3 regions of the Bradyrhizobium sp. AZCC 1693 genome follow, and region 2 is predicted to be linked to each of the others. Evidence: riboswitches for the same ligand, from Rfam matches in the RefSeq annotation. Region 2 holds a riboswitch; each other region holds the start of a gene.
What was found. Region 2 has a riboswitch for cobalamin ahead of V1293_RS21585 (TonB-dependent receptor domain-containing protein). Riboswitches for the same ligand answer to the same signal wherever they lie in the genome.
Positions count from the first base shown of each region.

Region 1: linked by a shared signal. The riboswitch ahead of metE (5-methyltetrahydropteroyltriglutamate--homocysteine S-methyltransferase) and the one ahead of V1293_RS21585 (TonB-dependent receptor domain-containing protein) in region 2 are both predicted to bind cobalamin.
Region 3: linked by a shared signal. The riboswitch ahead of V1293_RS18390 (ribonucleoside-diphosphate reductase subunit alpha) and the one ahead of V1293_RS21585 (TonB-dependent receptor domain-containing protein) in region 2 are both predicted to bind cobalamin.

Region 1 is NZ_JAZHSD010000001.1:3,864,349-3,874,715, forward strand. It holds gene prpC (bifunctional 2-methylcitrate synthase/citrate synthase) at 1-872, shown strand, start outside; gene prpB (methylisocitrate lyase) at 883-1,803, shown strand; cobalamin riboswitch at 1,899-2,112, shown strand; gene metE (5-methyltetrahydropteroyltriglutamate--homocysteine S-methyltransferase) at 2,221-4,590, shown strand; gene V1293_RS18425 (hypothetical protein) at 4,764-4,961, shown strand; gene ftsH (ATP-dependent zinc metalloprotease FtsH) at 5,157-7,079, opposite strand; gene tilS (tRNA lysidine(34) synthetase TilS) at 7,347-8,393, opposite strand; gene ybgF (tol-pal system protein YbgF) at 8,444-9,553, opposite strand; gene V1293_RS18445 (alpha/beta fold hydrolase) at 9,757-10,367, shown strand, end outside.
Region 2 is NZ_JAZHSD010000001.1:4,497,818-4,508,184, reverse strand. It holds gene V1293_RS21590 (DUF6925 family protein) at 1-47, opposite strand, end outside; gene V1293_RS21585 (TonB-dependent receptor domain-containing protein) at 143-2,416, opposite strand; cobalamin riboswitch at 2,530-2,728, opposite strand; gene V1293_RS21580 (FecCD family ABC transporter permease) at 2,874-3,917, shown strand; gene V1293_RS21575 (ABC transporter ATP-binding protein) at 3,914-4,696, shown strand; gene V1293_RS21570 (ABC transporter substrate-binding protein) at 4,696-5,532, shown strand; gene V1293_RS21565 (MBL fold metallo-hydrolase) at 5,679-6,719, opposite strand; gene V1293_RS21560 (DsrE family protein) at 6,842-7,303, opposite strand; gene soxB (thiosulfohydrolase SoxB) at 7,300-9,054, opposite strand; gene V1293_RS21550 (hypothetical protein) at 9,142-9,447, opposite strand; gene soxA (sulfur oxidation c-type cytochrome SoxA) at 9,453-10,319, opposite strand; gene soxZ (thiosulfate oxidation carrier complex protein SoxZ) at 10,316-10,367, opposite strand, start outside.
Region 3 is NZ_JAZHSD010000001.1:3,853,083-3,863,449, reverse strand. It holds gene V1293_RS18405 (MmgE/PrpD family protein) at 1-940, opposite strand, end outside; gene V1293_RS18400 (acyl-CoA thioesterase) at 937-1,368, opposite strand; gene V1293_RS18395 (short-chain fatty acyl-CoA regulator family protein) at 1,503-2,924, shown strand; cobalamin riboswitch at 3,071-3,287, shown strand; gene V1293_RS18390 (ribonucleoside-diphosphate reductase subunit alpha) at 3,404-6,322, shown strand; gene V1293_RS18385 (ribonucleotide-diphosphate reductase subunit beta) at 6,350-7,480, shown strand; gene V1293_RS18380 (glycosyltransferase family 87 protein) at 7,729-8,952, shown strand; gene V1293_RS18375 (sialate O-acetylesterase) at 9,002-9,811, opposite strand; gene V1293_RS18370 (TetR/AcrR family transcriptional regulator) at 10,102-10,367, shown strand, end outside.

The DNA.
Region 1 (10,367 bases), 630 kb from region 2:
TTCTCAGAAGCGGCGTTTCTGCACTCGGCTGCATCCTGCCGGAGGCCCATGACCACAATCAGCCCGGCGCCCGCGACATTGCCGACCGGCTGATGGCCTCGCTCGGATCGATGCTGCTGTACTGGCACCACTACGCCCACCACGGCCGCCGGATCGACGTCGAAACCGACGACGATTCGATCGGCTCGCATTTCCTGCACCTGCTCCATGGCAGGAAACCGCCGCCATCGCACGAGCGCGCGATGCATACCTCGCTGATCCTCTACGCGGAGCACGAGTACAACGCCTCGACGTTCACCGCGCGCTCGATTGCAGGCACCGGCTCGGATCTCTATTCCGCGATAACAGGCGCGATCGGCGCGCTGCGCGGGCCGAAGCACGGCGGCGCCAACGAGATCGCCTTCGAAGTGCAGAAGCGCTACGGCACTACGGAAGAGGCAGAGGCCGATATCCGCCGCAGAGTGGCGGCCAAGGAGGTCGTGATCGGCTTCGGTCATCCGGTCTACACCATCGCCGATCCACGCAACAAGGTGATCAAGGAAGTCGCGCGCCGCCTCAGCATCGAGGGCGAAAGCACCCGGATGTTCGAAATCGCCGACCGGATCGAGGCCGTCATGGCCGACGCCAAGAAGATGTTCGCCAATCTCGACTGGTTCAGCGCGGTCTCCTACCACGCGATGGGGGTGCCGACCGCGATGTTCACGCCGTTGTTCGTGATATCGAGGACGTCCGGGTGGGCAGCGCATGTGATGGAACAGCGCATCAACAACAAGATCATCCGCCCTGCCGCGAACTATATCGGCCCGGAGAATTTGAAGTTCGTGCCGCTGCATGAGCGTGGCAAAGCCGCCATCGCCCCACGCGCCGCGTAAGGAGGCAACCATGGTGTATCTCCTGGGTAGAGACTTAGCCGACAAGCCGGCCGGGGCTCGCTTCCGCGACCTCCTGGACAGACCGGGCATTCTCCAGATGCCGGGCACGCATAATGGAATGGCCGCGCTGCAGGCCCGCGACGCCGGCTTTTCCGCGCTCTATCTGTCGGGCGCGGCGATGACGGCTTCGATGGGCCTGCCGGATCTCGGCATCATCACCATCGAGGAAGTCGCCTTCTTCATCCGCCAGGTGGCGCGCGCCGGCGGCCTGCCGGTGCTGGTCGATGGCGACACCGGCTATGGCGAGGCGCTCAATGTCATGAACATGGTGCGCACTTTCGAGGATGCCGGTGCTGCGGCCGTTCATATCGAGGACCAGTTGCTTCCGAAAAAATGCGGCCATCTCAACGACAAGAAGCTGGCGGACGCGCACGACATGGCAGCCAAGGTCGCCGCCGCCGCAAAGGCGCGGCGTCATCTCTATCTGATCGCGAGAACCGATGCCGCGGCGAGCGAAGGGATCGACGGCGCAGTAGCGCGCGCAAAGCTTTATCTCGAAGCGGGAGCGGACGCGATCTTCCCGGAAGCGATGATTTCGCGCGAGATGTTCGAGGAGTTCGCCAGGCGCATTCCCGGCGTTCCGCTGCTGGCCAACATGACCGAGTTCGGCAAGACGCCGTTCTTCACCGCATCCGAGTTCGAGGCGATGGGTTATCGCATGGTGATCTGGCCGGTGTCGTCGCTCCGCGTCGCCAACAGGGCCCAGCAGAATCTGTTCGCCACCCTCAAGCGCGACGGCAGCACCTGCAAGATGCTCGACCAGATGCAGACGCGCGCCGAGTTGTACGCAGCGATCGGGCTGCACGATTACGAGGCGCTCGACGCCTCCATCGTCAAAACCATCGTCCCCGCGGGCATGCCCGAGAGGTGAACGGTTCCGCTATCTGGCTGGTCGAAACGGAATTCATTGAAAAGGTGATACGGCGAACGCCACCCGATCCCGTATTGACTGAGATCGCCGTTGACCTTAACTGAATCCGTCGTGGTTCTTCGGGCTCGTTCGGCCCGAAGCTAAGAGGGAAGCCGGTGCGGCCGAAAAGCCAAAGCCGGAGCTGCCCCCGCAACTGTAAGCGGCGAGCCGCTGTCCAACAAAGCCACTGAGACCACAATTGGTCTCGGGAAGGCCGGACAGCAGCACTGACCCGCGAGCCAGGAGACCTGCCTCGACAACATACACGTCCTCGGGCGGGGTGTCCCGGTGGTGCGGTTGCGATTCCGCGCGCGCTGCCGTACGCGGAGTCCAGACGTGTCACTTCGGCCTTTGCCCCCAACTTTTGGGGTTAAGCCAATGACTTCTTCTACATCGTCTACTACGATCTCCACTTCCGCGCTTCCCGTTGCCTCCCTGGGCACGCCGCGTATCGGCCCGCGCCGCGAGCTGAAATTCGCGCTGGAAAGTTTCTGGTCGGGAGCAACCGACGAGAAGGCGCTGATCGAAGCCGGCGCCGGTCTTCGCGCCGCCAACTGGGCGCGCCAGAAAAAACTCGGCGTCAGCGTGATCCCGTCGAACGATTTTTCGTTCTACGACCAGATGCTCGACACGTCAGTGATGGTCGGCGCGATACCGGAAATCTATCGCTGGAACGGCGGGCAGGTCCCGCTCGCGACCTATTTTGCGATGGCTCGCGGCGCGCAAGGCAAAACGCATGAGGCTAGCTGCGGTCATATCGATCACGGGCACGAGGCCGCGCACGGCGTGCCGGCGCAGGAGATGACAAAATGGTTCGACACCAATTACCACTACATGGTGCCCGAACTGACGAAGGATCAGCAGTTCACCCTCGCCTCGCGCAAGCCGATCGAGGAATACGAGGAAGCCAAGGCGCTGGGCTATCAGACCCGTCCCGTGCTGGTCGGCCCGGTTACGTTCCTCAAGCTCGCCAAGAGCAAGGATGCCGGTTTCAATCCGCTGTCGCTGCTCGACCGGTTGCTGCCGGTCTACATCGACGTGCTGCGCGAACTGGCCTATCGGGGCGCCGAATGGGTGCAGATCGACGAGCCATGTCTGGTGCTCGACCTCGATATCGTCGCCCGGCAGGCGCTGCATTATGCCTATAGTGAGATCGCCAACGCGGTGCCGCAGCTCAAGATCATGCTGGCGGCCTATTTCGGCGGGCTGGGCGGCAACAGCGACGCTGCGTTGGCGCTGCCCGTCGCCGGCCTGCATCTCGATCTGGTACGCGCGCCTGATCAGATCGATGGCCTCGCCGATTTTCCAAAAGACCGCGTGCTGTCGCTTGGAATCATCGACGGCCGTAACATCTGGCGCGCGGATTTGAGCCGGATCCTCGACCGGCTCGAACCCGTGATCGCGAAGCTCGGCAAGGACCGCGTGCAGATCGCCCCCTCCTGCTCGCTGCTGCATGTTCCGATCGATCTGGCGCTTGAAACGGAGCTCGATTCCGAAATCAAGAGCTGGCTGGCGTTCTCGGTGCAGAAGCTCGAGGAGCTGACTACGCTCGGGACGGCGCTCGCCGGTGGACGCGATAGCGTCGAAGCCGCCCTGAGTGTCTCGGACCGCGCGGCTGCCGCGCGCAACGCTTCGCCGCGAATTCACGATGCGGAGGTGGCGGCGCGCATCGCCGGCGTCGATGACGCGATGCGTCGCCGCGCCAGCCCATTCGCCGAGCGCGCCGGCGTTCAACACGAGCGTTTCAACCTGCCGGCTTTCCCGACCACGACGATCGGCTCGTTCCCGCAGACGCCCGAAGTCAGGAAAGCCCGCGCCGCGCACGCCAGCGGAACCCTAACGGATGAAGTCTACAAGGTCTATTTGCAGGACCAGACCGCCCGCGCGGTGCAGTGGCAGGAAACCATCGGTCTCGACGTGCTCGTGCACGGCGAGTTCGAGCGCAACGACATGGTGCAGTACTTCGGCGAACAGCTCGCGGGCTTTGCGTTCACCTCAAACGGCTGGGTGCAATCCTACGGATCGCGCTACGTCCGCCCGCCAGTGTTGTTTGGCGACGTCTCGCGCCCGAAGCCGATGACGGTCGAGTGGTGGCAATACGCCCAGTCACTGACGAAAAAGCCGATGAAGGCGATGCTGACCGGTCCGGTCACCATCCTGAACTGGTCGTTCGTCCGCGACGACATTCCGCGCAGCGAGGCCTGCCGCCAGATCGCGCTCGCGATCCGCGACGAGGTGGCCGATCTCGAAGCCGCCGGCGCCGGCATGATCCAGATCGACGAGGCGGCGCTGCGCGAAGGCTTGCCGCTGCGCAAATCCGAATGGAAGACGTATCTGGACTGGGCCGTCGACGCCTTCCGCCTCTGTTCGTCCGGCGTGCGCGACGAGACCCAGATCCACACCCACATGTGCTACTCGGAGTTCAACGACATCATCGGCGCGATCGGTGCGATGGACGCCGACGTGATCTCGATCGAGACCTCGCGCTCGAAGATGGAATTGCTCGACGCATTCAGGGACTACCGTTATCCGAACGAAATCGGCCCCGGCGTCTACGACATCCATTCGCCGCGGGTGCCCGATATCGAAGAGATGACCGCCCTGCTCAGGCTGGCCCGGAAGCGGCTATCCGACGCCCAGATCTGGATCAATCCGGATTGCGGACTGAAGACCCGCAAATGGGAAGAGGTGCGGCCCGCGCTCGTCAACATGGTCGCGGCTGCCCGCGAATTGCGGGCATCCGCCTAGCGCGAACCGCGCCCCGTCTCTAATCTTGCTGCAGCTTCGTAAGGTGGGCAAAGGCGCGCAAGCGCCGTGCCCACCATCTTTCCGAGACCGTCAGCGTGAATGGTGGGCACGCTGCGCTTTGCCCGTCCCACGACTGTCCTTATGATGATTGCGGGAGATCGAAGGAGACCGCGATGCGCTTCTGGATTGAATGCACGAGCTTCGAGACGGGGCAGCCCATCCACATCAACATCGCGCTTGTCGGCAGCATGTCGAGGGACGGTGAGCGCACCGTTCTCACCTTTGTCGGTGGCGACGGGGAGACGATCGAAGTGGTAGAGACGCCGGAGCATATCCTGGCCGTGCATCTCGGCGCTCCGGCGAAGGCATAACTCGCCTCGTGGCGGCAACCACGTCATTGCGGGCGAAGCGAAGCAATCCATTCTGTCCCGTCGCTGTGAGATGGATTGTTTCGCGGAGCCTGTCATCCGGCGGCGCTGCGCGCCGACCGGGTGGCTCGCAATGACGACAGCGCAGACAAAAAAACGCGGCGTTTCCGCCGCGTTTTCTGTTCAGATGCAATCTGCTCACGCCTGCGGCTGCGGCTCCAGGCCGGGGTCCGGATCGGGACGCGGGCGCGGCTTGCCGGCGGGCGGCACGGCGGAGGCGCGCGGCGTGCTCGGCTCCAGCACCGACTCGCGGTTGGGCTTCTTGCCCTTCAAAAGGTCGACGATCTCGTCGCCTGACAGCGTCTCGAATTCGAGCAAGCCCTTGGCCAGCGTCTCGAGGTCCTCGCGCTTCTCGGTAAGGATCTTGGTGGCCTCGTTGTAGCCGTCCTCGACCAGACGCCGGATCTCGGAGTCGATCTTCTGGACGGTCGCTTCCGACGCGTTTTGCGTGCGCGACACCGACATGCCCAAAAATACCTCGTCCTGGTTTTCGCCGTAGGACACGGTGCCGAGCTCTTCGGACAGGCCCCAACGCGTCACCATCATGCGCGCCAGCCGCGTCGCCTGCTCGATGTCGGAGGCGGCGCCCGAGGTGACCTTCTCACGGCCGAAGATCAGTTCTTCGGCAACGCGTCCACCCATCATGATCGCCAGCCGCGAGGTCATCTGTTCGAGCGACATCGACAGCTTGTCGCGCTCGGGCAACTGCATCACCATGCCGAGCGCACGTCCGCGCGGGATGATCGTGGCCTTGTGGATCGGATCGGTCGCGACGACGTTAAGGCCGACGATAGCGTGGCCGCCCTCGTGATAGGCGGTCAGCAGCTTTTCTTCCTCGGTCATGACGAGCGACTTGCGCTCGGCGCCCATCATCACCTTGTCCTTGGCTTCCTCGAACTCGGCCTGCGTCACCATCCGCTTGTTGCGGCGGGCGGCGGTCAGCGCGGCCTCGTTGACGAGGTTCATCAGGTCGGCGCCCGAAAAGCCCGGTGTGCCGCGCGCAATGGTCTTGAGGTTGATATCCGGCGCCAGCGGCACCTTGCGGACGTGAACTTTCAGGATCTGCTCGCGGCCGACGACATCAGGGTTCGGCACCACGACCTGACGGTCGAAGCGGCCGGGACGCAGCAGCGCGGGATCCAGCACGTCGGGACGGTTGGTCGCCGCAATCAGGATCACGCCTTCATTGGCCTCGAAGCCGTCCATCTCGACCAGCAACTGGTTCAGCGTCTGCTCGCGCTCGTCATTGCCGCCGCCGAGACCGGCGCCGCGATGACGGCCGACCGCATCGATTTCGTCGATGAAGATGATGCAGGGCGCGTTCTTCTTGGCCTGCTCGAACATGTCACGGACGCGGGAGGCGCCGACGCCGACGAACATTTCGACGAAGTCAGAGCCGGAAATGGTGAAGAACGGCACGTTGGCTTCGCCCGCGACCGCACGCGCGATCAGCGTCTTGCCGGTGCCGGGAGGGCCGACCAGCAGCACGCCGCGCGGAATCCGTCCGCCGAGGCGCTGGAATTTGCCGGGATCGCGCAGGAATTCGACGATCTCCTGCAGGTCCTGCTTGGCCTCGTCGACACCGGCGACGTCCTCGAAGGTGACGCGGCCATGGGCCTCCGTCAGCATCTTGGCGCGCGACTTGCCGAAGCCCATCGCCTTGCCGGCGCCGCCCTGCATCTGACGCGACAGGAAGATCCACACGCCGATCAGCGCGATGAAGGGCAGCCAGGAAACGAGCAGCGACACGAACCACGGCACGTTGTCGCCGGGCGGCTTCGCGGTGATCGAGACCTTGCCGTCATACAGACGCTTCACCAGCGTCGGGTCGTTCGGTGCATAGGTCTGGAACGAGGAGCCGTTGGTGAAGGTACCGTGAATCTCCGGCCCCTGGATCACGACGTCGCGAACGCGGTTCTGGTCGACCTCGCTCAACAGCTGCGAAAACGAGATGTCCTGCGAAGACGTGCGCTGACCGGGATTCTGGAAAAGCGTGAACAATGCCAACAGCAGCAAGACAATAATGACCCAGAGGGCGAAGTTGCGCAGATTGGCGTTCATTGATCTTCCTTCGTGGTCGCGCGGATCGCGGCCCTATGTCCTTGGCAGTAACCCTTGAGTATTCTTTGGGTAGTGAGGCGAGAATCCCCGGTCCACTGCACCCAATCTAGGTGGCGCCCGGGTCGATGCCAAGGGAACGACGCAGGACTATTTAGCGCATCCTAGCGCAATTCCCGGTCAAAAAATGGCGCAAAATCCGGGGTTTCCACGGGGTGGTTAAGATGCCCTGCCGGATTATTCGGGGATATCGCGATATAGGGCCGCTTCTCACGCCTTCCCACCCCGGCGCTGCGGCGCCGGATCGACGTGAATTCGTCCGCCGCTCAGGCTGATTACCGCCCCGGCAAGGGTCTGCTTCAGCCTCGCCTGCTTCTCACCGTCGGCAATGGCCCGGTCCAAGGCCGACAACAGGGCTTCCAGCTTGCCGAGTTCCGCAGTTCCCTCGTAGCCGGCCCGGTCGATCGCGCGCTTGAGCAACCTCAGGCGGATCTCCTCAGGCAGACCGGCAAAAGCTCCGGCATCGAATCCGAAACGCGAGACATCATGATGGTCCCTCAGGGCAAGGTAGCGCTCGGCCCCATCGACCAGCACTTCGATCGCGGCATTCGCCCGCGCCACCCTCGATGCCAACCGCGCCAGACTTCGACTGTCGCCGCCCTCCTCGGCCAGAACAGGCATCAATGCGCGCAGCCGCGGCCGCGTGAAGCTCATGTCGCGATTGGTGGGATCGTCTGCAAAGGCGATCTTCGCCTTGCCCAGCGTCGCAACGAGTCGCGATTTCGGGACGTCCAGCAACGGCCGCGCCAGCCACACGCCCTCGCGCTCGGTCTCGCGCGCCATCGCCGCGAGACCGGCGATGCCGCTGCCGCGCAACATCCGCATCAACAGCGTCTCGGCCTGGTCGTCGCGGGTATGGGCGGTGAGAATGTGCGTCGCGCCGCTCGCTTGCGCGGCTTTCGCCAGCAGACGATAGCGCGCCATGCGCGCCGCGGCCGGCAATCCGGTTTTCGGCTTGGCCCCGCTCCAGCGCATCGTGCGATGGGGCAGATCGAGGGTGCGTGCGAGACGCTTGACGTCGCGCGCCTCGCGCGCGGCCTCCACCCGCAAGCCGTGGTCGACGGTGACGGCAATCAATCGCGGCCCACGCGAAAGCGCGCGGCGCCAGCGGGCGGCAAGCCACATCAGGGCAAGGGAATCGGGACCGCCGGATACCGCCAGCACGAGCGCAGGCGCGGCCTTCCAATGCGCGAACAGGTCTTTCGCTTGCTGTACCGAGATCGGCGCGCGGTCGTCGTCAGGCTCGTTGTCAGGCATGGCATCGCCAGTCTATTCGAGGCCGATGGCGGCCTCGACCGGCTTCCGCTTTAGCACTTAACCCGCTTCTGCTCACGATCGACGGCGGCTTTGACGCCGGAAGATGCGCGCGGATATTTCCGCGTCACCTCGCCGAGCGCGGCGCAGGCGGCTTCCTTTTCCTTCAGCGCCGCCAGCGACTGGCCGAGCCGCAGCAGGGCGTCGGGCGCCTTGCCCGACTTGTCGAACTTGGTGGTTACGCCGAGGAACGCTTCGGCGGCGTCGCGATATTGCTGGCGCTGGAAGTAACTTTCGCCGAGCCAGTATTGCGAATCCGCGATCAAGGGATCGCTTGGATATTTCTGCGCAAAGTTCTTCATCGTCTCTTCGGCCAGCGCATAGTCCTTGCGCTGCATGTAACCGATGCCGAGATCGAATTCGTCCTTTGACGTGGCCGAAGGCGGCAACGTGGTCAGCGCGGCGCTGGCGCCGGGCCCGGGGCCGCGCGGTGGCGGTGCGGCTGCGCCCGGCGGCGGCAAGGCGCCACCGGGATCGCGCGGGCCGCCGAGATTGAGCGGCTCGCCCGGACCGCGCCCCCCTGGCCCGCCGACCGCCGCTTCGCTCGACATCGGCATCTGGCCACCGCCGAGTGCGCGCGGCGCGCCGGGCGCGTTGGGATTCTGGCTGGGATCGAAGGCATCACCGCGACGGCGGCCACCTGCCTGCGGGGCTGCCGGGTCCTGCACGATCGGCGCGGGCGATGCGATCTGCGGCTGCTGGTCATAGCCCCCTTGGGCTTGCGGATAGCCCTGCGGCTGGCGCGCCCCCTGCGGCGGGCCGGGCTGAACTGGAGGCGGCGCCGCGGCCACGCTGGGCTGCGCACCCGGGGGCTGGCCACCCGGCGGGGGCGGTGCGGCGCCAAGCTGACGGAGCCGGTCCTCTAGCTGGCGGTTACGGTACTGCAACTCCTCGTTCTGGCCGGTCAGTTGCCGGAGCTGATTTTCCAGCCGCTGGATCCGCATCTCCAGGTCGGCGTCGTCGGACTGCGCCTGGACCTGCGGGGATCCTTGCGGAGAACGCTCCCACGGGAACGTGATCTGTGCGGACGAGGTCTGCACAGACAAAGCCAGCATCGCAGCAATCGCCGCGGCGCCGGAAGCATTGAGGAAGCTGGATGACATTTTGCCCTGACGACGAAAATCACGTGTCAAACGAAAGCAGAACACTATTGAGATAGGGAGTACGCCAGAATTGTGACTGGCGTTTCCGATTCGGTTCGCTGAGTTCCGGTATGGTTTAGTATCCGCTTCAAGACAAGCCGCTGGGCCCGGCGGACCGTTCACAAATCGATGGAGATCCGCTCATGCACGTATCCGTGAACGGGGTGCGGCTGTTCTTCGATGTCGAGGGCGCGAAGCTGGTTCCGGACGGCCCGGTGATGCGGGAAAAGCCGGTGCTGCTGATGCTGCACGGCGGGCCCGGCGCCGACCATTCGATCTACCGGCCCGCCTACTCGGCCTTGGCCGATATCGCCCAAATTGTCTATCTCGACCATCGCGGCAACGGCCGCAGCGAAGATGGCCCGAGAGAGGGCTGGACCCTGGCCCAATGGGGCGACGACGTGCGCGCGTTCTGCGACGCGCTCGGCATAACCGATCCGATCGTGCTGGGCGCATCGTTCGGCGGCATGGTCGCGCTGGCCTACGCCACGCGGCACCCGGATCACCCCTCAAAGCTGATCCTGATCAGCACCGAAGCCCGTGGCGGGTCATATCCAGATCGGCGCGTGGAACTGTTCGAGCGCTTTGGCGGCCCGGAAGTGGGCGCGCTGGCGCGCCGTCGCTTCCTGCAATTTCACGGCCATCCGGACCAGGCCTCGCGCGACGCGTGGCGGCAGCTGGCCATGCCGCTTTACTTCCGGACCCCGCGCGATCCGGATATGGCGCGCCGCGCCGTCAACCGGCCGGAGGTGTCGCATTGGTTCACAAGACCGGG
Region 2 (10,367 bases):
GCTGCGGCGCTCATCGCAGCCTGCGGGAACGAAAGCGAGTGAGGCATGAAAGGGCATTCTCCCGGGCAATATGCCCAAGAGAATACCGTCTCGTCAGGTCAGGACAAGCCGGTCCGGCGTGGCGCCGAACCGGCTGCTTCGGTCAGAACGTCGCGCCGGCCTTCACCATGTAGGTCCGTCCAGGCAGGGGATAGGCCGAGAAGCGGCCGTCGGTGAACGTGCTCGCGATCGCGTAGTCGTAGTACAGCGCATTGAACAGGTTGTTCACGCTGAGCGACCAGAAGAAGTGCTCATAGGCACCGCTCAGCTTGAAGTCGACCGTGGCATCGGCCGGGATGCGGCGCTGGGTATTTTTCTGATCGTTGTCCATGAAGCGTTCGCTCCAAGCGCGCACCGTCGCGTCCGCCACGAGATAGTTCTGCCAGATGTTCCACGTCACGCCGCCACTGGCCGTGTAGCGGGACACCAGCGGAACGTCATTGCCGGCGAATTGGCCTTCGCGAAACACCGCCCGGGTGTAGGCCACGCCGCCGCGGAGCGTAACGCTGTCGCTGACGCGCAGCGACGCGCTGGTCTCGGAGCCGTAGCGGCGGGTCGGATCGAGATTGACGTTATAGAACAGCGCCGGGACGAAATGGATCTCGTTCTCGAGGTCCATATTGTAGATGCTCGATTGCATCTGGAAGCCGCCCGACTTGATGCGGAAGCCGCCTTCGACATCGTGAGAGGTTTGGGTCTTCAGCTTGAAATTGCCCGGAATCGGGGTGAAGAAGACCGGATCGAAGGAGGGGCCGGAAGATAATCTCTCGTCGACATTCGGCGTGCGGAACGCGCGGGCGGCACGACCGAATATCGAGAAGACATTGTTGAAGCGATGTTCGAGGCCAAGATGCAGGGCGTACTGGGTCTCGCTGCTATCCAGCGGAAGGTTTTGAGCGCCGCAAGTAAAAAAAATGGCGCAATTCGGCGGATCGTTAAGACGATCCCTTGCGCTCAGGGTGGTGTTCTGGACCCGCGCGCCATACGAGAAATCGGTCGTCGGCAACAGCCCGATAGTTTGCTGCCAGTAACCAGCAAGTGTTTTCTGCGAAAGATCATAGGTATGGATCGGCGGTGTGCCCTTAAATTCCGGCCGCTCCTGGTGGAACGTCGCATCGTAATAATCGATGCCTGTCAGGATCGAAGAGGGTAGCCCAAACATCACATTTTTGACGCTTAATCGAGGCGTCAGCGACCATGTCTGCAAATGGCTGTCGACGTAACTGTTACTGAAGGGATTAAAGAAGGCGGCCTGCTGCTTCTTGTCCCGCACGCCACCATCGACGATGAGATCGACGCCGTTCATCAGGGTTTTGGTGAATCCAGCGGTGGCGCTGGCTCCCTGCTGGTTGCCGTAGTCGAACGGTGTGCTGGTGCCGCGGCGGTTGGTGACTAGCTCGTTGAGACCGATGGAGGGGTCCACCAGCCTGCCGCCGGGGAAACCCAGCTTCTGGTCGTCGCCGGTCACCGTAAGGAAGGCTTTGAGGTCGGGAGTGGTGTAATTGAGATTGCCGACCCCGTTGCGCTGGTCGAGCGCATTATTTTCACGATAGCCGTCGGACTTGATGGCGTTGCCATAGAATGAGGTCGACCATGGTCCCGAATTCAGCGCAGTCGAAACCGAGGCCATGCGCTGATTGAAGGAGCCGACACCGGCCTCTGCGCGCATCGCAACGGGTGGGCCGCCGACGCCGTTCTTCAGGACGATATTGATGACGCCGCCGACCGCGTTGTCGCCGTAGAGCACCGCGCCGCTGTTGCCGCGCGTGATTTCAATGCGCTCGATCGAATCGCGCGGAATGGTCGAAAAATCGACACCCGCCATGTCGATGTCGTTGAGCCTTCGGCCGTTGATAAGCACCAGGGTATTTGAGGTCGCGAAAGCGCCGAATCCGCGGAGGTCGACGCTGGTCTTGGCACCGTTGACGCCGCCAAACAGGCTGGTCAGCTGCACGCCGGGCGTTTGCGCGATGATTTCCTGCAACGTTTGTGCGGGCGAATGCGCGATCTCTTCGGCGGTAATAACGGTCGACGCCGTGCCGACGATGCCTGAAAACTGGCGGCCGCCACTGTCGCCCGCGCCTTGCGAAACGCTTTGCGATCCGACGTTCGAGCCGGTCCCGGCTGCGGGTCGCGTGCCAGTCGACGGCGCAGCCGCCGGTACAACGCGGCGCGAGGTTGATGGCTCATCGTAGATCGGTTTGGCGCGGGTCCGGTTCGGGTCGGTGGGCGAGGTTACCTCGATCGGCGGCAATTGCTCGGACGGCTGCTGCTGCGCCTGCGCGCCGGTAATGCCAAGCGATACGATGGGCACCAGGAAACTGGAGGCAAGCCAGTAGCGGCGCCGTCGCACGGTGGCTGTGATGGTGGAAGGCATGGTTCAGACCTCGGGATGACGTCAGTGGCACGTCACAGCGAACCAAGTCTCACCATGTGCTTTGAGCAGCTCAGGTGAAGCTAATGCCTGTACTCCCCGACCGACATCTTCGCGTGTGACCACGGCTGACGGCAGGTCTCCTGGCTCGCGGGTCGCTACCCTTCGTCGCCTTCCCAGGACCGAGATTCCCAGTGGCCTATGACGAAGGATTCGCCGCTTACAGTTGCGGGGGCAGCCGCGGAATTGGGGGACTTCCCCGCACCGCATTCCCTTTTGATCCCCAAAACGGGAACCGTCGGGAACTATGGTAGAAGTTTGTTAAAGTCTGAGTCAATCCCGCCACGGGCGCGCGCGGTCCTCACTGGACGAGTGCGCTATTTTTGCCGCATGAGCACGCCTGCCTGCTCCTTGCCTGAGCTCCTGTACCGGGGCGGGTAAAACTGCTTTAGGACGATCGATGAGTGTTGAGACTGTTGCCGTGACCAACGAGGATGCCGCGCGCCGGCGGATCGGCGCTGTGGCGGCGCTTTCTGTCCTCGTTGTTCTGCTGATGCTGATCTCGCTGGGTATTGGTCCGGTGCGGCTGTCGCCGCTTGCGGTGGCGGAAGCTTTGCTCGGCGGGGGCAGCGAGGTGTCGCAGGTGATCGTGCGGGAAATCCGTCTGCCGCGGACGCTGCTGGCGTTGGCGATCGGGGCCATCCTCGGCCTGTCGGGTGCGTCGCTGCAGGGCATGCTGCGCAATCCGCTGGCCTCGCCCGACCTGTTCGGCGCGCCGCAATCGGCCGCCTTCGGCGCGGTGCTGGTGATCGCGCTGGGGCTGGCCGATGTCCGCTCCTACGCGCTGCCGGTGGCGGCGATCTGTGCGGCCTTCTGCTCAGTGTTCGTGCTGCTTTCGATTGCCGGCCGCAACGCGGGGCTACTGATTCTCATCCTGTCGGGACTGGCGATTTCGAGCTTTGCAGGCGCCGCGACCGCGCTGGTGATGAACCTTGCCACCAATCCCTTTCTGGTGCTGGAAATCGCGTTCTGGCTGCTCGGCTCGCTGGAGGACCGCAGCTTTCAGCACGTGATGCTGGCGCTGCCGTTCATCATTGCCGGCGCGATCATCCTGTTCAGCCAGCGTCATGCCTTTCGCGCGCTGAGCCTGGGCGAGGAGACCGCGCAAAGCCTTGGCGTCGATGTCGGCCGCCTGCGCCTTTTCGTGATTTCGGGCGTCGCACTCGGGGTCGGCGGCGCGGTCGCCGTCACCGGCACCATCGGTTTCATCGGGCTGGTTGCGCCACATCTGATGCGGCCGCTGATCGGGCATGACCCGGGGCGGCTTTTGGTGCCGAGCGCGCTCGCCGGCTCGGCACTGCTGCTGGCGGCCGATATTGCGGTGCGCATCATCCCCTCGACATCGGATATCAAGGTCGGCGTGCTGACCTCGATCATCGGCGTGCCGTTCTTCCTCTATCTGATCATGCGCGAGCGTCGCGCACTCGGCGGAGGTGTCGCATGAGTGAAGCAGCACTCCTGACCGCAAGGGGACTCGGCGTGCGCCTCGCCGGCCGGATCGTGTTGAAAGACGTTTCGCTCGCGCTGTCGGCCGGCCATCTGGTGGCGTTGGTCGGGCCGAACGGCGCCGGCAAGACCACGCTGTTGCGCGCGATGGCGGGATTGATCCCGTCCGAAGGCGAGATCGAAATCGGCGGCCATACGCTGGCTTCGCTGCCGCTGCGCGAGCGCGCAAAACGCTTCGGCTACTTGCCGCAAGGGCACGTGGTGCACTGGCCGCTGCCGGCGCGAGATATCGTGGCGCTCGGCCGCTATCCGCATGGCGCCACCGATCCGGCGCGCCTGTCGCCCAAGGACGCGGAGGCGGTGCTGCGCGCGATGCAGGCGGTCGATGTGATGGAGTTCAGCGACCGTCGCGTCACCGAACTGTCCGGCGGCGAGCGCAGCCGCGTCGCGCTGGCGCGAGCGCTGGCGGTGGAGGCGCCGGTCATCCTGGCCGACGAGCCGACCGCCTCGCTCGACCCGCGCCACCAGATCGACGTCATGAAGAATTTACGCGCGACCGCCGACAAGGGCGTGCTCGTCATCGTCGTGACGCATGATCTGGGCCTCGCGGCGCGGTTTGCCGACCATGTGCTGGTGCTGTGCGAAGGCCGCCTGGTCGCGCAGGGCGCGCCGGCCGCGGCGCTGTCCGAGCAGGTGATGGCTGATGTGTTCCGGATCTCGGCCTATCGCGCGGAATTCCAGCGCGAGGCTGTCATCGTGCCTTGGGCGGATATCTGATGCGACGGCGGCTGAAACTTCTGGTCACGATGATGGTGCTTGCGATGCCGGGCAGCGCCGCGCTCGCAGCCAGTCTGCCGCGGCTGGTGTCGATGAATGTCTGCACCGATCAATTGCTGCTGACGCTGGCCGACCCCGAACAGATCCTGGGATTGAGCCGGTTTTCGCGGGACGGCTGGCAATCGCAGGCCGGCGACATCAGCCGCTATCCGGTGTTGTCCGGGGGAGCCGAGGACGTGCTGCTCATCCGACCCGACATCGTCGTCGCCAGCGCGTTCGACAAGCGTTCGACGCGGGAGCTGTTGAAGGCCAAGGGGCTTCGCCTCGCCGAACTCGCCGTGCCGCGAACCCTCGACGAGGCGCGGCAGCAGATCCGCGAGGCCGGCGACATCACCGGACACCCCGATCGTGCGGCGGCGGAAATCGCGCGGCTCGATGCGGCGCTGACGCGCGCCCGCCACGCGGTCTCAGAGCGGCATTATCGCGTGCTGCCATTGTCGCGGCGCGGCTGGGTCGCCGGTAGCGACAGCTTTGTCGGATCATTGCTCGGCGAAACCGGGCTGCGCAGCGCGGCCGGCGATCTCGGCTTTGCCTTCGGCGGATTTGCCTCGCTGGAGGCGATCGTGAACTTGCGGCCCGACTTCATCGTGGTTTCGCAGGCCGGCGACACAGCGAGAGACGACGGCCAGGCGTTCCTGCTGCATCCGGCGCTGGAGCGCTTCTACCCGCCGGAAAAGCGCATCGTGATTCCGGAGCGCATGACCGAGTGCGGTGGCGTGCTGCTGGCGGATGCGCTCGACGCGCTGACGGCGGAGGTGAAGCGGGTGGGGCGGTGATGTCCCCGGCAAAACTATCTCGTCGTCCCTGCGAACGCAGGGACCCATAACCACAGGACGTTGTAATCTGGAGAAGGCGTCGACCACTGCCTTGAATCACAGGGGCCGCGGCGTATGGGTCCCTGCGTTCGCAGGGACGACAAAAATTACTCGATCACCACCGGTCCACCCACCTTCTTCCACGCATCGATACCGCCTTCGATATGCGCGGTGTTGGCCAGCCCCGCGTTCTTCGCCGCGGCCACCGCCATCGCCGAGCGTTCGCCGAAGGCGCAGAAGAACACCACGCGGCGGCCGGTGGCGGCGGCGACTTCGCGCAGCATGCCGCCGGGCTTGAGGCTCTCGGCGATGCCGGGGTAGGGCGCATGCAGCGCGCCGGAGATCGTGCCGTGCTTGGCGCGTTCGCTGGTTTCGCGCAAATCGACCAGCAGGATATCGGGCCGGCCCAGACTGTTGATCGCGTCGCGGGCGGAGAGCGCGAGCCCCTGCTTGGCAAGCTCCTCCTGGTGCAGGCCGACATGCATGTTGGCGGGCACGGCGACGTCCATCATCTTCGGGTTCGGCAGCTTCAGATTGGCCATCAGCTCGATATATTCGTCGACCGAGCGCACCTGCAGCCGCGGATTGTAACGCCGCTCCTCGCCGATGGTGGAGACCGTGTCGCCCTTGTAGTCGTGGGCGGGGAATACCATGGTTTCGTCAGGCAGTTTCAGCAGCCGGTTGAAGATCGATTCATATTGCGCGCGCGAAGAGCCGTTCTGAAAGTCAGTGCGGCCGGTGCCGCGGATCAACAGCGTATCGCCGGTGAAGACGCGGTCGCCCATCAAATAGCTGTAGGAATCGTCGGTGTGGCCGGGCGTGTACATGACATCGAGGCTCAGCCCCTCGATCATCACCTTGTCGCCGTCGGATACCCGCATCGACACCACGTCGGCCTTGCTCTGCTCGCCCATGATGGTGATGCACTGGGTGCGGTCGCGCAGTTCGCCGAGGCCCGTGACGTGGTCGGCATGCAGATGGGTGTCGACCGCCTTCACCAGCCGCAAATCCAGTTCGCGCAGGAGCTGGCAGTAGCGGTCGGCCTTTTCCAGCACGGGGTCGAGGATCAACGCCTCGCCACCGGCGCGGCTCGCCAGCAGGTAACTGTAGGTGCCCGAAACGCTGTCGAAGAGCTGACGAAAAATCATGGCCGCTGCCGCCGGATGTTGCTTCTAAAGTCTATCACATTACGGCCGGACGTAGCTCCAGCCCTGCTCCTGCAGTTCCATCAATTGTACCACGCCTGACGGTACGATGGTGGCATCGGGCATCACGGCCGCACCAGCGTATAGCCGTTCTCGGTCAAAAACAGAATCTGCGCGACGCCGACCTGCACCGGCGTCGCGGCCGCGATGAACTCCGGCCGCTTGCCGACCTCGCGTTCGAGCGTGTCGACGGTGTTGAGACAGATATCGAAACGCGCGCCCTGCGCCACAAGGCTCTCGACCATCTTGCGGTTGGGATTTTCCGGGCGCAGCAGATCGATGCCGGGACCGAACGTCACGATCTCGATCGCAACCTTGTCGGGATCGTAATGCTTCATCAGATTGCTGGTGACGCTGAGCACGAGGCCCTGTTTCCGCGGGTCGTTATCGGAGAGCTGCAGAACGATCTTGTGCTCGGCAAACGGCTTGTCCTGCAGCGGCGCCTGCTGGGCGCGGGTGGCAGGCGCCGCGGCTGCGATCAACGCCGCTGCGGTCATGGTACGAATGATGGTCGAAAAACCGCTCATCCCTGTCCCGCAATGCCCGGATTGTCCTCGACGCCTTTTAGCGTCACGCCCGGCGGCGCCCGGTTGGGCGGCTTGCCTGACCGCAGATGTTTGGCAACCACATCCCAGATCGGCCCGCCGGTCTGCTCGTTAACGGAAGCCCAGCCCGCCACCTTGTAGCGCTTGCCGGCTTGCAGGGCGTGGCCGTTGTCGAGCTTGAGGTCGGAAATCCGTTTTCCCACCGATTCGTCCGGCGTGCAGGTATAGGCGAGGCCGCCGACGCGGACCATGTCGCCGCCCTGCTGGTAATAGGGATCGGCGTTGAAGAGATTGTCGCAGATGTCTTCCAGCACGTCCTTGATCTGGCCGCCGGTCATGGTCTGGACGTAGGTCTCGGGATAGGTGACGGCGGTCTGCGCCATCACGTCCTCCATCGTCAGCGGCTGGCCTGCGAGCGCCGTGGTGCCCCAGCGAAAGCCCGGCGACAGCGCGATCTCGGCATTCAACTCGCCGCGCAGTGCGTCGCAGATCAGTTGATCCATCGTGCCGCTGAAATTGCCGCGGCGATAGAGCAGGCGGTCGGCGGCGGCGATCTTTTCATCCAGCGCCGCCGCATGCGGCGCGCGTACCTTGTCGATCAACGCCTGCATCGCCGGATCCGGCTTCAGCAATTCCGAAAACACCGGCAGCAGCCGGTAACGCACATTGGCGACCTTGCCCTTGCCGATATCGAGATCGAGCACCGCCAGAAACTTGCCGTTCGAGCCGGCATTGGTGACCAGCGTGACGCCGCCAGCGTTGGTGACCGCGACCGGCTGCGGCACGGCGTCATGGGTATGGCCGCCGAGAATGACGTCGATGCCGGTGACGCGGCTGGCGAGCTTGAGGTCGACGTCCATGCCGTTATGCGAGAGCAGGATGACGGCATCGACCTTATCGCTATTGCGGTGTCCGTCGACGAGCTTTTGCAGCTCTTCGTCGCGGATACCGAATTTCCAGTCCGGCGTAAAACGCTTCGGGTGCGCGATCGGCACGTAGGGGAACGCCTGCCCGATCACGGCGATGCGGTGCCCGCCGATCTCCTTGATGATGGACGGCTTGAACACGCGCCCCGACGCCGGATCGAACGCCTTGGCGTCGTTGAAGGCGGCTTCCTCGGTGAGAAAGACGTTCTGCGCCAGGAATTCGCCCTTGAAGCGTTCGAGGTTGGCGCGCAACGCCTTTTCGCCATAGGTGAATTCCCAGTGGCCGGTCATCGCCTCGATGCCGAGCAGGTTGGCGGCGTCGACCATGTCGGCGCCCTGCAGCGTGTTGGCGAGCCCGGTGCCCTGCCAGAGATCGCCGCCGTCGAGCAGCAGCGCGCGCCCGGCGCCGGCTTCACTGCGCATCCGATCGACCAGCGTCTTCAGATGCGCAAACCCGCCGAGCTTGCCGAATCTCCCGGCGGCTTTTTCGAATTCAACGCAGGTGAAGGCGTAGGCGTCAGCGCTGTCGGGCCGGATGCCAAAGCGGTCGAGGAAGGCGCGTCCGACCAGATGCGGCGGATTGCCCCGCATCGAGCCTACGCCGAGATTGACGCTCGGCTCACGGAAGAACACCGGCCGAAGCTGCGCATGGGTATCGGTGATGTGCAGGATGCGCGCGTTGCCGAAGCGCTCGAGGTCGTAAACGCCTGCATTGTTATCGGCGGCCTGCGCGCTGAGCCGCGGCAGGCTGCCGGACAGGGTGGCGGCGCCCGCTAGCGTCAGGAAATCGCGGCGGCGGATGGTCATGCGGGTCTCCGCGCGTCGTAAAGATCTCGTCTATTCTTTGAGCATGATCTTGGCGGAAAACCGGTTTCCACTTTTCCGGATCATGCTCTAGCGAATTTCCATATCCCTCCAGCGGGTCTTCTCGCTGGTGGCCTGGAAGATCGAAGCCTTGGCCAGGGCCTCGGCCTCCTTGGCCGATGCGGTGGCCTTGTCGAAATCGCCGGCATCGGCGGCCTTTTTCGCTGCCGCCAGCGTCGACGCGGTGGTGGTCCACTGGTTGCGCAGCTTGCCGGCCTCCTTGTTGGCGGCGTCAGCCGCGGCGTAGGCCGCCTTGAATTCGTCCTCGGAGCCTGCGGCGAGCGCGCTCGTCGCGCCTCCTGCCAGCGCCAGAACCAATGCGCATTTGAGCGTCATGTTCCTCATGGCCGCGCCCCCGGACCTGAAATCGGCAGCCCGTTGCTGACATAGGACAGGTAGTATTCCACGTTGCGATATTCATCGTCCTGCGGGCTCAGCGGCACGCCGCGGATCTGACTGTTGCAGGTGGTGAAGCGCCGGCTGGTGGTGCCCATGCCGCTCCATTCCGAGCGATAGATCGGCATCGCGTTGACGATGCCCAGCGCGGGCGCCAGGATTTCGGCGCGGACGCGCTCGCCCGGGCTTTGGACGTGGCAGGTGGCGCAGGAGAAATTGAGCTGGCCGCGCCGCGTGTAGAAATATTCCTTGCCGTTCTCGTAGGCCGCGAGCGCGCGGGGGTCGTTCGGGATCTTGATATCCATCGGCTTGCCGCGCGAGGTGAAGGCCATATAGGCGGTCAGCGCCGCCATTTCGTCCTTCACATAGGAATATGGCGGTTCGCCGTTGGCCTCGCGGCAGCGGTTCAGTGCGAGCTCCAGCGTAATGACCTTGCCTTCCTTCTCGTCGAAGTAAGGATAGTTCTGGCGAACGCCGATGCCGCCATTCGGGAAGCAGTCGGCATAGCTCTTGCCGTTCTTGAACGGCTTGGAGAACATTTCCTTGCCCATTTCGAGCGAGAACTCGTAGGGCGGGAATTGCTCCTTCTCCTGCCATTGCCGGTGCAGGTCCTCGTTCATCGAGTAGGGGCCGTTGACGAAATCTTCCAGCTTCACCTTTGGGAATTTGTCGGTGAAGAATTTCCTGAACGCCTTGGCGTCGGCTATGGGATCGACCTTGTCGGCGGCATCAGAGGGCAAGGTGCTCGCAAACGTCAACACCGCGAGCGCAAGCGCTGCGGAAGCCGGATAGATCGCGGATCGCAGCTTCATTGGATCTTCGCCGTGGTGGTGTCGGTGGCGCCCTTGTTGTCGACCCAG
Region 3 (10,367 bases), 640 kb from region 2:
TTTCGATGTCAGAGAGATCGCCGATTTTCGGTCCCAGCCGGCGCGCGAGGTCGATCAGGGCCTGGCTCTGATATTCGGCCGAGTGCTCCTTGGTGTAGGTGTCGAGAATAGCGCGCTTGGGTTCGCCCTTGTCAGGCAGCGGCACGGTGTACTCCGCGCTCGGGCCGCCGAGCAGCCAGGCGATGAAGCCGTCTTCGCCCTCATAGGCGGGTGACGGCGCGCCTTCGCCGCGCATCACGCGATCGACGGCCTCGATCGCCATCTTGCCGGCGAAGGCCGGCGCATAGGCCTTCCAGCTCGATATCTCGCCCTTGCGCGATTGCCGCGTGGTCGTGGTGACGTGAAGCGCCTGCTGAACGGCCTGATAGATCATCTCGACAGGCAATCCGAGCAGCGCGCCGATCCCGGCTGCGGCGGACGGGCCGAGATGCGCGATATGATCGATCTTGTGCTCGTGCAGGCAGATGCCTTTTACGAGGTCGACTTGAATTTCGTAAGCCGTGGCCAGCCCGCGCACGAGGTCCGCGCCCGTCAGCCCGCAGTGCTGGGCGACAGCCAGCACCGGCGGAATGTTGTCGCCGGGGTGTGAATAGTCCGCCGCGAGGAACGTGTCGTGGAAATCGAGTTCGCGGACGGCGACGCCGTTGGCCCAGGCGGCCCATTCCGGCGAAATCCGCTGCGACCGCGTCAGCCCGAACACGGTTGATCCCGGCTGGAACGGATGCGCCTCGGTTTGCGCTCGCGCGCTGACAACGGGACGCCGCGCCACCGAGGCTGCGGCAACGGCGGCGTTGTCGATGATGCGGTTGCCCAGCATCTCCACCACATCGCTCTCGACCGCGACCGGGTCGGCGGCGACCTCGGCGATCTTCCAGGCCAGTTGCCCTGCGCGGGGGAGATGATCGGCCGATTTGAACGTACGAACGCGATGCTGTTTCAAGACGCAGCTTCCTTCTGGATTGGATCGGTCATGGTTGATTGCGTGATCGGGACCGGGCGGCCGAATTCGTTCACCGCGACCATCTCGAACGTTCCGCGCACCGCGGATTTCCGCCTGCCGGTGATCAGCTCTTCGCGGATCATGTCGACCGCGACCGTCATCGAGCTGCGGCCGACACGTACGACCTGGGCAACGAGTTCGACGAGTTCGCCGACATGGATCGGCTCGTGAAATTCGATCTTGTCCGAGGTCGCCATGACAACGCTCTGGCGCGCGTGCCGCGTGGCCGTGACGAATGCCGCCTTGCCCATCAGGCTAAGCGCATGGCCGCCGAACAGCGTGCCGTAGTGATTGGCCTGCTCCGGAAACACCATCTCCACGAACCGGGTTTCGTCGGGATGAAGGTCTGGCGACGCCGCTGAATGCATTTTCCTGCTCCGGACGACTTGTTATTCCCTCACGACTTCGCAATATCTACAAACGTGGATCGTCGAAATGGCTGAAAAAGCATAGTCTTGCGAAGAAAGTCCGGCTGATTTGCAAAGTTTGCGAAGGTGATGCGATGAAAAAGACCTTCATGGGCGTGCGGTTGAAAAGACTGCGTGAGGAGCAGCAGCTGACGCAGGCGGCGCTTGCCGGCAAACTCGGGATCTCGCTCAGCTACCTCAACCAACTGGAAAACAATCAGCGTCCGCTCACCGTGCCGGTGCTGCTGGCGCTAAATTCGGTGTTCGGCCTTGACGTGCAGTCATTCGCCGAGGGCGACGAAGCGCGCCTGATCTCGGACTTGCGCGAAGCGCTGGCGGACCCTTCACTGGGAGAGTCGATCGCAATCGCCGAGCTTCGCGAACTCGCGCAGAACATGCCCGCAGTCGGGCGCGCGCTGGTCAATCTCAACCGCAAATACCGCCACGCCGCCGAGCAATATGCGGCCATTTCCGCGCGGCTCGGCGAGGACCGCCAGGCCGCGGCGGCGGTGCTGCCGTCCACGCCGTTCGAGGAAGTCCGCGACTTCTTCTACGTGCAGCACAACCACATTGCCGAGCTTGACGATGCCGCGGAAGCGATCGCCGGCCGGATGGAATTGCCGATCGGACGGATGACGCCGGGCCTGGTGTCGTATCTCGAAAGCCGGCATGGCGTGACTGTCCTGATCGACGCGATCGACCAACTGGGATCGGGAACGCAGCGCCTGTTCGATGGCCGCACGCGAACGTTGCGGCTGTCGCCGAGCCTTGATCCGGGCCAGCAGGCGTTTCAGCTCGCGACGCAGATCGCTATTCTGGAGCTGGACGAGGCGATACGGTCGATCGTCGACAAGGCAAAGTTCACCAGCGACGAAGCGCGCGGTCTCGCCCGCATCGGACTCGCAAACTATTTCGCCGGTGCGCTGATCTTGCCTTACTCCGTTTTCCTCGACGAGGCGGAGCGGTGCCGTTACGACATCGAACTGCTCAGTCACCGGTTCGGCGTGGGCTTTGAAACGATCTGTCACCGGCTGAGCACCCTGCAGCGTCACAATGCGCGGGGCGTGCCGTTCTTCTTCATTCGCGTCGATCGCGCCGGAAACATATCAAAACGCCAGTCGGCGACCGATTTCCATTTTTCGCGGGTCGGCGGGACGTGTCCGCTGTGGAACGTTTATGAGGCCTTCGCCAGCCCGGGGCGTATCCTGACGCAGCTGGCGCGGATGCCAGATGAGCGAACCTATCTCTGGGTTGCCCGGACGGTGTCGCACGGCCGAGGAGGGTACGGCGCGCCCGCCAAGACGTTTGCGGTTGCGCTCGGATGCGATGTTCGCCATGCGGAGCGAATCGTCTATTCGCAGGGCCTCAAGATCGATCCGTCGCTGGCGACGCCGATCGGCATGGGCTGCAAGGTTTGCGAACGGCCGGATTGTCCGCAACGCGCGTTTCCACCGGTTGGCCGGGCCCTTCGAATCGACGAGACGCGATCCCGATTCGCGCCCTATGCCACGTCATGAGCTGAAGCGGCCGGGATATCGGGGAAAACGGCTTTCAAGCCAAGCAAGAATCAGGTTCCCGTGCTTCTCATCCACCGGCCGGATAATTTTTTCTTGAATAGCGGGCATTGATCTTAACGGCCCATTGACACTCCCTCGCGAATATTACCACATGTAGATGTCACGGTCCGCCAGACCTCAACAGCTGGTGGCTAAGAGGGAAGCCGGTGTATCGCGCGAATGCGCGAGAATCCGGCGCTGCCCCCGCAACTGTAAGCAGTGAGTCGTTCCCGATTTCACGTCACTGATGCGGCCACGCATTGGGAAGACCGGGCACGACGCTGACCTGCGAGCCAGGAGACCTGCCGCGACACCAAAAAACGTCCACGGGCGGGGTGTCCCGGCGGTCGCTCGCAGAATCATGCCGGTGCCTTGCGCCGGGAATTTAATGCAGCGTCGCCTCAAGACATCCAGTCCCAACAACACTACGGGGTCTGCCGATGTCGCAATCTTCTCAACTCGTTTCTCCCGAAGCCAAAGCCGCTCCCTTTCTCGCGTTGCGTACCGAATCGTCAGCTTCGCCGGAAGGTGCGCTGTCGATGCAGGTGATCCGCCGTAACGGCACGGTTTCGAAATTCGATGCCAGCAAGATTTCGGTCGCCATGACCAAGGCGTTTCTCGCGGTCGAGGGGCATGGCGCGGCCGCCTCACGCCGTGTGCATGAAATCGTCGAGCAACTGACCGCCGAAGTCGTAGGCGCCTTGTCGCGCCGGATGAGCGAGGGCCGCACCTTTCATATCGAGGATGTGCAGGACCAGGTCGAACTGGCCTTGATGCGCAGCGAGCACCATAAGGTCGCGCGCGCCTATGTGCTTTATCGCGAGGAGCGCACCCGACAACGCGCCGGGCAGGAAGCGGCCAATGCCGCCAAGCTGTCGGGGGAGCCTGCGCTGCGTGTCACGCTGGCGAGCGGCGTTCAGGTTCCGCTCGATATCGCGCGCCTGACGCTTATCATCGAGGAAGCCTGCGCCGGTCTCGACGGCGTCAGCGGCGCTGCCGTGCTCACCGAGACGCAGCGCAATCTCTACGACGGTATCGGCGAGGGCGAGCTGGCGCTGGCATCGGTGATGGCCGCACGTACGCTGGTGGAGCAGGAGCCGGACTACGCCTATGTCAGCGCGCGGCTATTGCTCGACAAGCTGCGCACCGAGGTGCTTTCGTTCGTGCTTGGTGCGCCGACCAGCGCGTCGCAGGCCGACATGGCCGTGCACTACGGCGAATACTTCCCGGCCTACATCAAGACCGGCATCAAGGTCGAATTGCTCGATCCCGATCTGGCGCGGTTCGACCTGAAGAAGCTCGCCGCAGCGCTGAAGCCGGAACGCGATCTGGCGTTTCAGTTTTTGGGGCTGCAAACGCTCTACGACCGCTATTTCCTTCATGAGCGCGGCAACCGCATCGAACTGCCGCAGGCGTTCTTCATGCGCGTTGCCATGGGCCTTGCGCTGCGCGAGATCGACCGCGAGGCGCGCGCCATCGAGTTTTACGATCTGCTGTCGTCGTTCGACTTCATGGCGTCGACGCCGACGCTGTTCAATTCGGGAACGCTGCGGCCGCAATTGTCGTCATGCTTCCTCACCACCGTTGCCGACGATCTCGACGGCATCTTCAAGTCGGTCAAGGACAACGCGCTGCTGGCGAAATATTCCGGTGGGCTCGGCAACGACTGGACCCGCGTGCGCGGGCTCGGCGCCCACATCAAGGGCACCAATGGCGAGAGCCAGGGCGTGGTGCCGTTCCTTAAAGTGGCCAACGACACCGCGATCGCGGTCAACCAGGGCGGAAAGCGCAAGGGGGCGGTCTGCGCCTATCTCGAGACCTGGCATATCGACATCGAGGAATTCCTCGACCTGCGCAAGAACACCGGCGACGATCGCCGCCGTACCCATGACATGAACACCGCGAACTGGGTGCCTGACCTGTTCATGCAGCGCGTCGAGGCCGATGGCGAATGGACGCTGTTCTCGCCGGACGAGACGCCCGATCTGCACGACCTCTACGGCCAGCCCTTCGCCGAGCGCTATGCGGCCTATGAGGCAAAGGCGGCTCGCGGCGAGATCCGCGTGTTCAAGCAGGTTCGCGCCACGGATTTGTGGCGCAAGATGCTGACGATGCTGTTCGAGACCGGGCATCCCTGGATCACGTTCAAGGATCCCTGCAATCTGCGCTCCCCGCAGCGCCATGCCGGCGTGATCCATTCCTCGAACCTCTGCACGGAAATCACGCTCAATACCTCCGACGACGAGACGGCCGTGTGCAATCTCGGCTCGATCAATCTGCTCAACCATGTGCGGGACGGGCGGCTGGATGAACCGCGGCTGCAGCGCAGCGTGGCCATTGCGATGCGGATGCTCGACAACGTCATCGACATCAATTTCTACACCATCCCGGAAGCACGCCGCTCGAACCTGCGGCACCGCCCGGTCGGTCTTGGGCTGATGGGCTTCCAGGATGCGCTGCAGGCGTTGCGGATCGCGATAGCTTCCGATGCGGCGGTTGCCTTCGCCGATACCAGCATGGAGATGATCTCCTACTACGCGATCTCGGCCTCGGTCGATCTGGCGGCCGAGCGCGGGCGCTATCCGTCGTTCGATGGCTCGCTGTGGAGCCGGGGCATTCTGCCGATCGATTCAATCGAACTGCTGGCGGAAGCCCGCGGCGGTCTCGCGATGGATCGCGGCATGGCGCTCGACTGGGATCACTTGCGCGAGCGCGTCAAATCATCAGGTATGCGCAATTCGAACGTGATGGCGATCGCGCCGACGGCGACGATTTCCAACATCTGCGGCGTGGCGCAGTCGATCGAGCCCGCCTACCAGAACCTCTACGTCAAATCCAACATGTCCGGCGACTTCACCGTGGTGAACGAGTTTCTGGTGCGCGACCTCAAGGCGCGTGGGCTGTGGGACGAGGTGATGGTCAACGACCTCAAATATTTCGACGGCAGCGTTGGCGCCATCGATCGCATTCCCGACGACCTCAAGGCGCTCTATGCCACTGCGTTTGAGATCGACAGCGCCTGGCTGATCGAGGCGGCCTCGCGGCGGCAGAAATGGATCGACCAGTCGCAGTCGCTCAACCTCTATATCGCCAATCCCAGCGGCAAGAAGCTCGATGCGCTCTATCGGCTGGCCTGGGCGCGCGGGCTGAAGACCACCTACTACCTGCGCTCGCGCAGCGCGACGCATGTCGAAAAATCCACGCTCCGGGGCACCGACGGCAAGCTCAACGCCGTTGCGGCCGCGCCCGCGCTGTCGGCCGCTGGGCCGATCATCGTCCCGTCCGCCATCACGGCGCCTGACCTGTCCGGCGCGGTGGCGTGCTCCATCGACAATCCCGAATGCGAAGCCTGCCAGTAAGCAGACAAGAAAAGAAGGAAACCGACAATGCTCGACTGGTCAGAACCCGCTGCGCCCGTGCGCCGGATGCCGCCTCCCTTGGTGGCGCAAACCACTGTTGCGGCCGATCAAACCGGCCTCGGCGCCATCGACCGCAGCGGCGGCAGGGTATCCGTGGACGACAAGCGCATGATCAACTGCCGCGCCGACGTCAATCAACTGCTGCCGCTGAAATACAAATGGGCATGGGAGAAATACCTCGCCGGCTGCAACAATCACTGGATGCCGACCGAAGTCTCGATGCAGGCCGACATCGCGCTGTGGAAATCGCGCGACGGCCTTACAGAGGATGAACGCCGCGCCATCAAGCGCAACCTCGGCTTCTTCGCGGCTTCCGAAAGCCTCGTCGCCAACAACATCGTGCTGGCGATCTACCGCCACCTGACCAATCCGGAGTGCCGGCAGTATCTGTTGCGGCAGTCCTTCGAGGAGGCCGTTCACACCCACACTTTCCAGTACATCGTCGAAAGCCTCGGCCTCGACGAGGGTGAGCTGTTCAACATGTACCGCGAGGTGCCGTCGATCACCGACAAGGCGGCGTGGGCGCTGAAGCATACCCAGCATCTCGACGATCCCGATTTCAGGACCGGGACGCCGGAGGCCGACCAGGCGTTCCTGCGCGATCTCGTCGCCTTCTACGTCATCTTCGAGGGCATGTGGTTCTATACAGGGTTTGCGCAGATCCTCTCGCTCGGCCGCCGCAACAAGATGGTCGGCATCGCCGAGCAGTACCAGTACATCCTGCGCGATGAATCGATTCACCTGAACTTCGGCATCGATGTCATCAACCAGATCAAGATCGAGAATCCGCATCTGTGGACCAAGGCGTTTCAGGACGAAGTCCGCGCCATGGTGCGCGAGGCGGCGGAGCTGGAAGCGGCCTACGGGCGGGATACCATGCCGCGCGGCTTCCTCGGCCTGAATGCGGCGCTATGCGAGAGCTACATGCACTTCATCGCCAATCGCCGCTGCGCGCAGCTCGGGCTGGCGCGGCTGTTCAATGAGACCGAAAATCCGTTTCCCTGGATGTCGGAGGCGATGGACCTGAAGAAGGAGAAGAATTTCTTCGAGACGCGGGTGATCGAGTACCAGAACGGCGGCGCGCTGAGCTGGGAGTAGGGGGGCTCCCTCGACAATGTCGTCCCTGCGAACGCAGGGACCCATAACCGCCGTTGTTGATGATTTAGGGTAGGCGTCTCCTTTGGGTGCCATCATTGATGGATCACGCGGTATGGGTCCCTGCGGTTCGCAGGGACGACATAAAATCCAGCCGTTGCTGCGCTAAAACTTAAGATTTCCTCAATTCGGCCCGGTCTATTGCTTTAGGGGCGTGCGCTTTGGGACAGGCGCCCGAGCAAGGATGTCGCATGGCCGCCTCTCACTCCACCTTCAAGCCCGCACCGGAGCAAACCGCAATTCCCGCGTGGCTCGTCAGGGTCTGCTTAGTGCTGGCGGTTGCGAACGTGAGCCTTTGCCTGTCGGCGTATTTCTCACACTGGTGGGTTTACGATCCGAACGGGCTCGGCATCCCGACCGATTTCATCAACGTCTGGGCGGCCGGCCGCCTGGTGCTCGATGGTGTCCCGGCTCAGGCCTATGACTGGGACATCCAGAAGCAGGTCGAGGTCGCAAAACTTGGCCAGGGTTTTGTCGGCTATTTTGCCTGGCACTATCCGCCGCCATTCCTGTTCGTCGCATCCATGCTGGCGCAGCTTCCCTATCAGGTCGCGTTTATCGGCTGGGTCGTGGTCAGCTTCCTGCCCTTCCTTGTCGCGATGCGCGCGATCGTCGGCCGCAACTTCGGCTATCTGCTTGCGCTCGCCATTCCGATGGCGTTCATCAATGCGCTGGTCGGGCAGAACGGATTCCTCACCGCGGCGCTGATCGGCGGCACGCTCTATCTGATTCCGATGCGGCCGGTACTGGCGGGCATCTGTCTCGGGCTTTTGACGTACAAGCCGCAATACGGGCTGCTGTTTCCCATCATGCTGATCGCAGCCGGGCATTGGCGCGTGTTCATCAGCGCCGGCGTAACGGCGGTGGTGCTGGCCACCGCTTCCTGGCTTGCCTTCGGTATCGAGAGCTGGCTGGCGTTCTTCCACTGGATGCCGAAATTCTCGCAAGCCTTCCTGACCGAAGGCAAGGCCCCATGGTGGAAGATGCAAAGTATCTTCTCGCTGGTGCGTTACTTCGGCGGCAGTGAGCCGCTTGGCTGGGCATTCCAGTGGGTTCTCACCGCCTCCGTGGCGGTGGTGCTGGCGCTGATGTGGCGAAGCCGCGTGCCCTACACGTTGAAGGCCGCAGCGCTCGCCGCCGGTGCGCTGCTGACCACGCCCTATCTGTTCATGTACGACATGATGGTGTTGGCGATCCCGATCGCCTTCCTGGTTCGCATCGGATTGAAGACCGGTTTTCACACCTACGAGCTTCCGGTGCTCGGCGCCGTCGTCGCTCTCATCGGCTGCTACATCTTCACGGGTATTCCGACCGGCCTTGGCGCCACGCTGGTCTTGTCCACGCTGATCCTGCGCCGCGCCGGATCGTGGTGGCAGCATGAGCCGGCGCCAAAACTCGTCGCGGCAGGGGCGTGAACGGCGCGAGGCGATGGCGGCGCTATCGCGCGCTTTTAATCACCGCGCGCTATCGGATGAACGCCGCCCACAGGGCGGCATTCGCAAGCGTGCCGGCCTCGTTCATGTGGCAGCCGTCAGGACTGCGGCCCTCATTTCCAATCGTGTCGGTGTCGGGCCCAGGGCGGATGTTCAGGGCTTCATTGACCGCGGATAGTTGACCGGCACGTACCGCAGCGGTGTTGTTCAGCCCAACGTAGTTGCATTTTGTGCTACGTGACAGATAGAAAGGCGCATCGAAACCGGCCGCGCGAAATCGCTTCGCCAACTGATGCAACAGCGAAGCATATTCTTCGGCAGTCGTCGTCGATACCGCATCCGTTTCCCCCTGCTGAAACAGAATATGCGTCGGCGTCAGTCCGGCTGCCTTCAGCTTCGAGATGCCATTGGTGATCAGAACCGCTCCCTCGTTGTTCAGGAAAGAGAGCGAAGCGCCGCCCTTGGCAAGGGGGACGAGAATCACGCGATCGTAGCGTCCGGCCTGGATCAGGATGTCGCCGAGACGCGTTGCAAAGCTCCCGCCGATGCCATCGGTGCCGAGCAAGGGATCGACTGCGGCGAAGCATTTGCCGGTCGCGGGATCGAAATTGTCGACGGCTTCACGCGCTGAGTGTCGCGCGCTTCCGAAGTTGGCCGCGTTGCTCTGGCCGTGCACGACGATGATGGCTGTCCTGCCGGATATGGGGCCGCACGGCCGCTCGTTTCGTGCTGGCGGCTCAATTGCGGAAAAATCGGTGTGGGGAGTGGCGGGGGTCACGAGCTTATAGCCGATCGTGCCGATCAGCACCCCACCCAGCAGGAACGCCACTTTACGCCGCAATGGAATGGTCTCCGGATAGCTCGGTTCTCGTCGAAGCCGCACGGCATCCCGCGATGGCCGCATTCAGGGCCGAGCGCACAATCGGAGGCTGCCCTTTCGGCAAGCTAGCGGATCGCCGTTGCGATCCTGTTAACGGTTCGGAAAGTCTTGAAATCGTCTTGTCATCAGGCGTGAATAGTTGTTCACTTCTTCAAAGCGGTGAGTGTGCTTATCGCTCAAAGTGTTGAAGGTGTGCGCGTTCTGGCAGGCTCCACGGGGCTCGAGGGCGCGCTGGGGACGGAAGACGCGCCATGGTCTATCGGCGAACCCATCAGGTCGTAAAGCGGCTGGCGGCGCGGCGTAGCGCCATCCTGGCGGCGGCGCGGGACGCTGCGGCCGAGGGCGGCATGGCGGCGGTGCAAATCGCCCCGGTTGCGGTCCGCGCCAATGTCGCGGCCGGCACCGTCTACCGTTACTTCCCCTCCAAGGCTGAGCTGATTTCCGAACTGATCGCCGAAGTGTCGCGCGACGAACTGGCCGCGATCCGCCGCGCGGCGGATGCAGCTCCAGGGCCGTC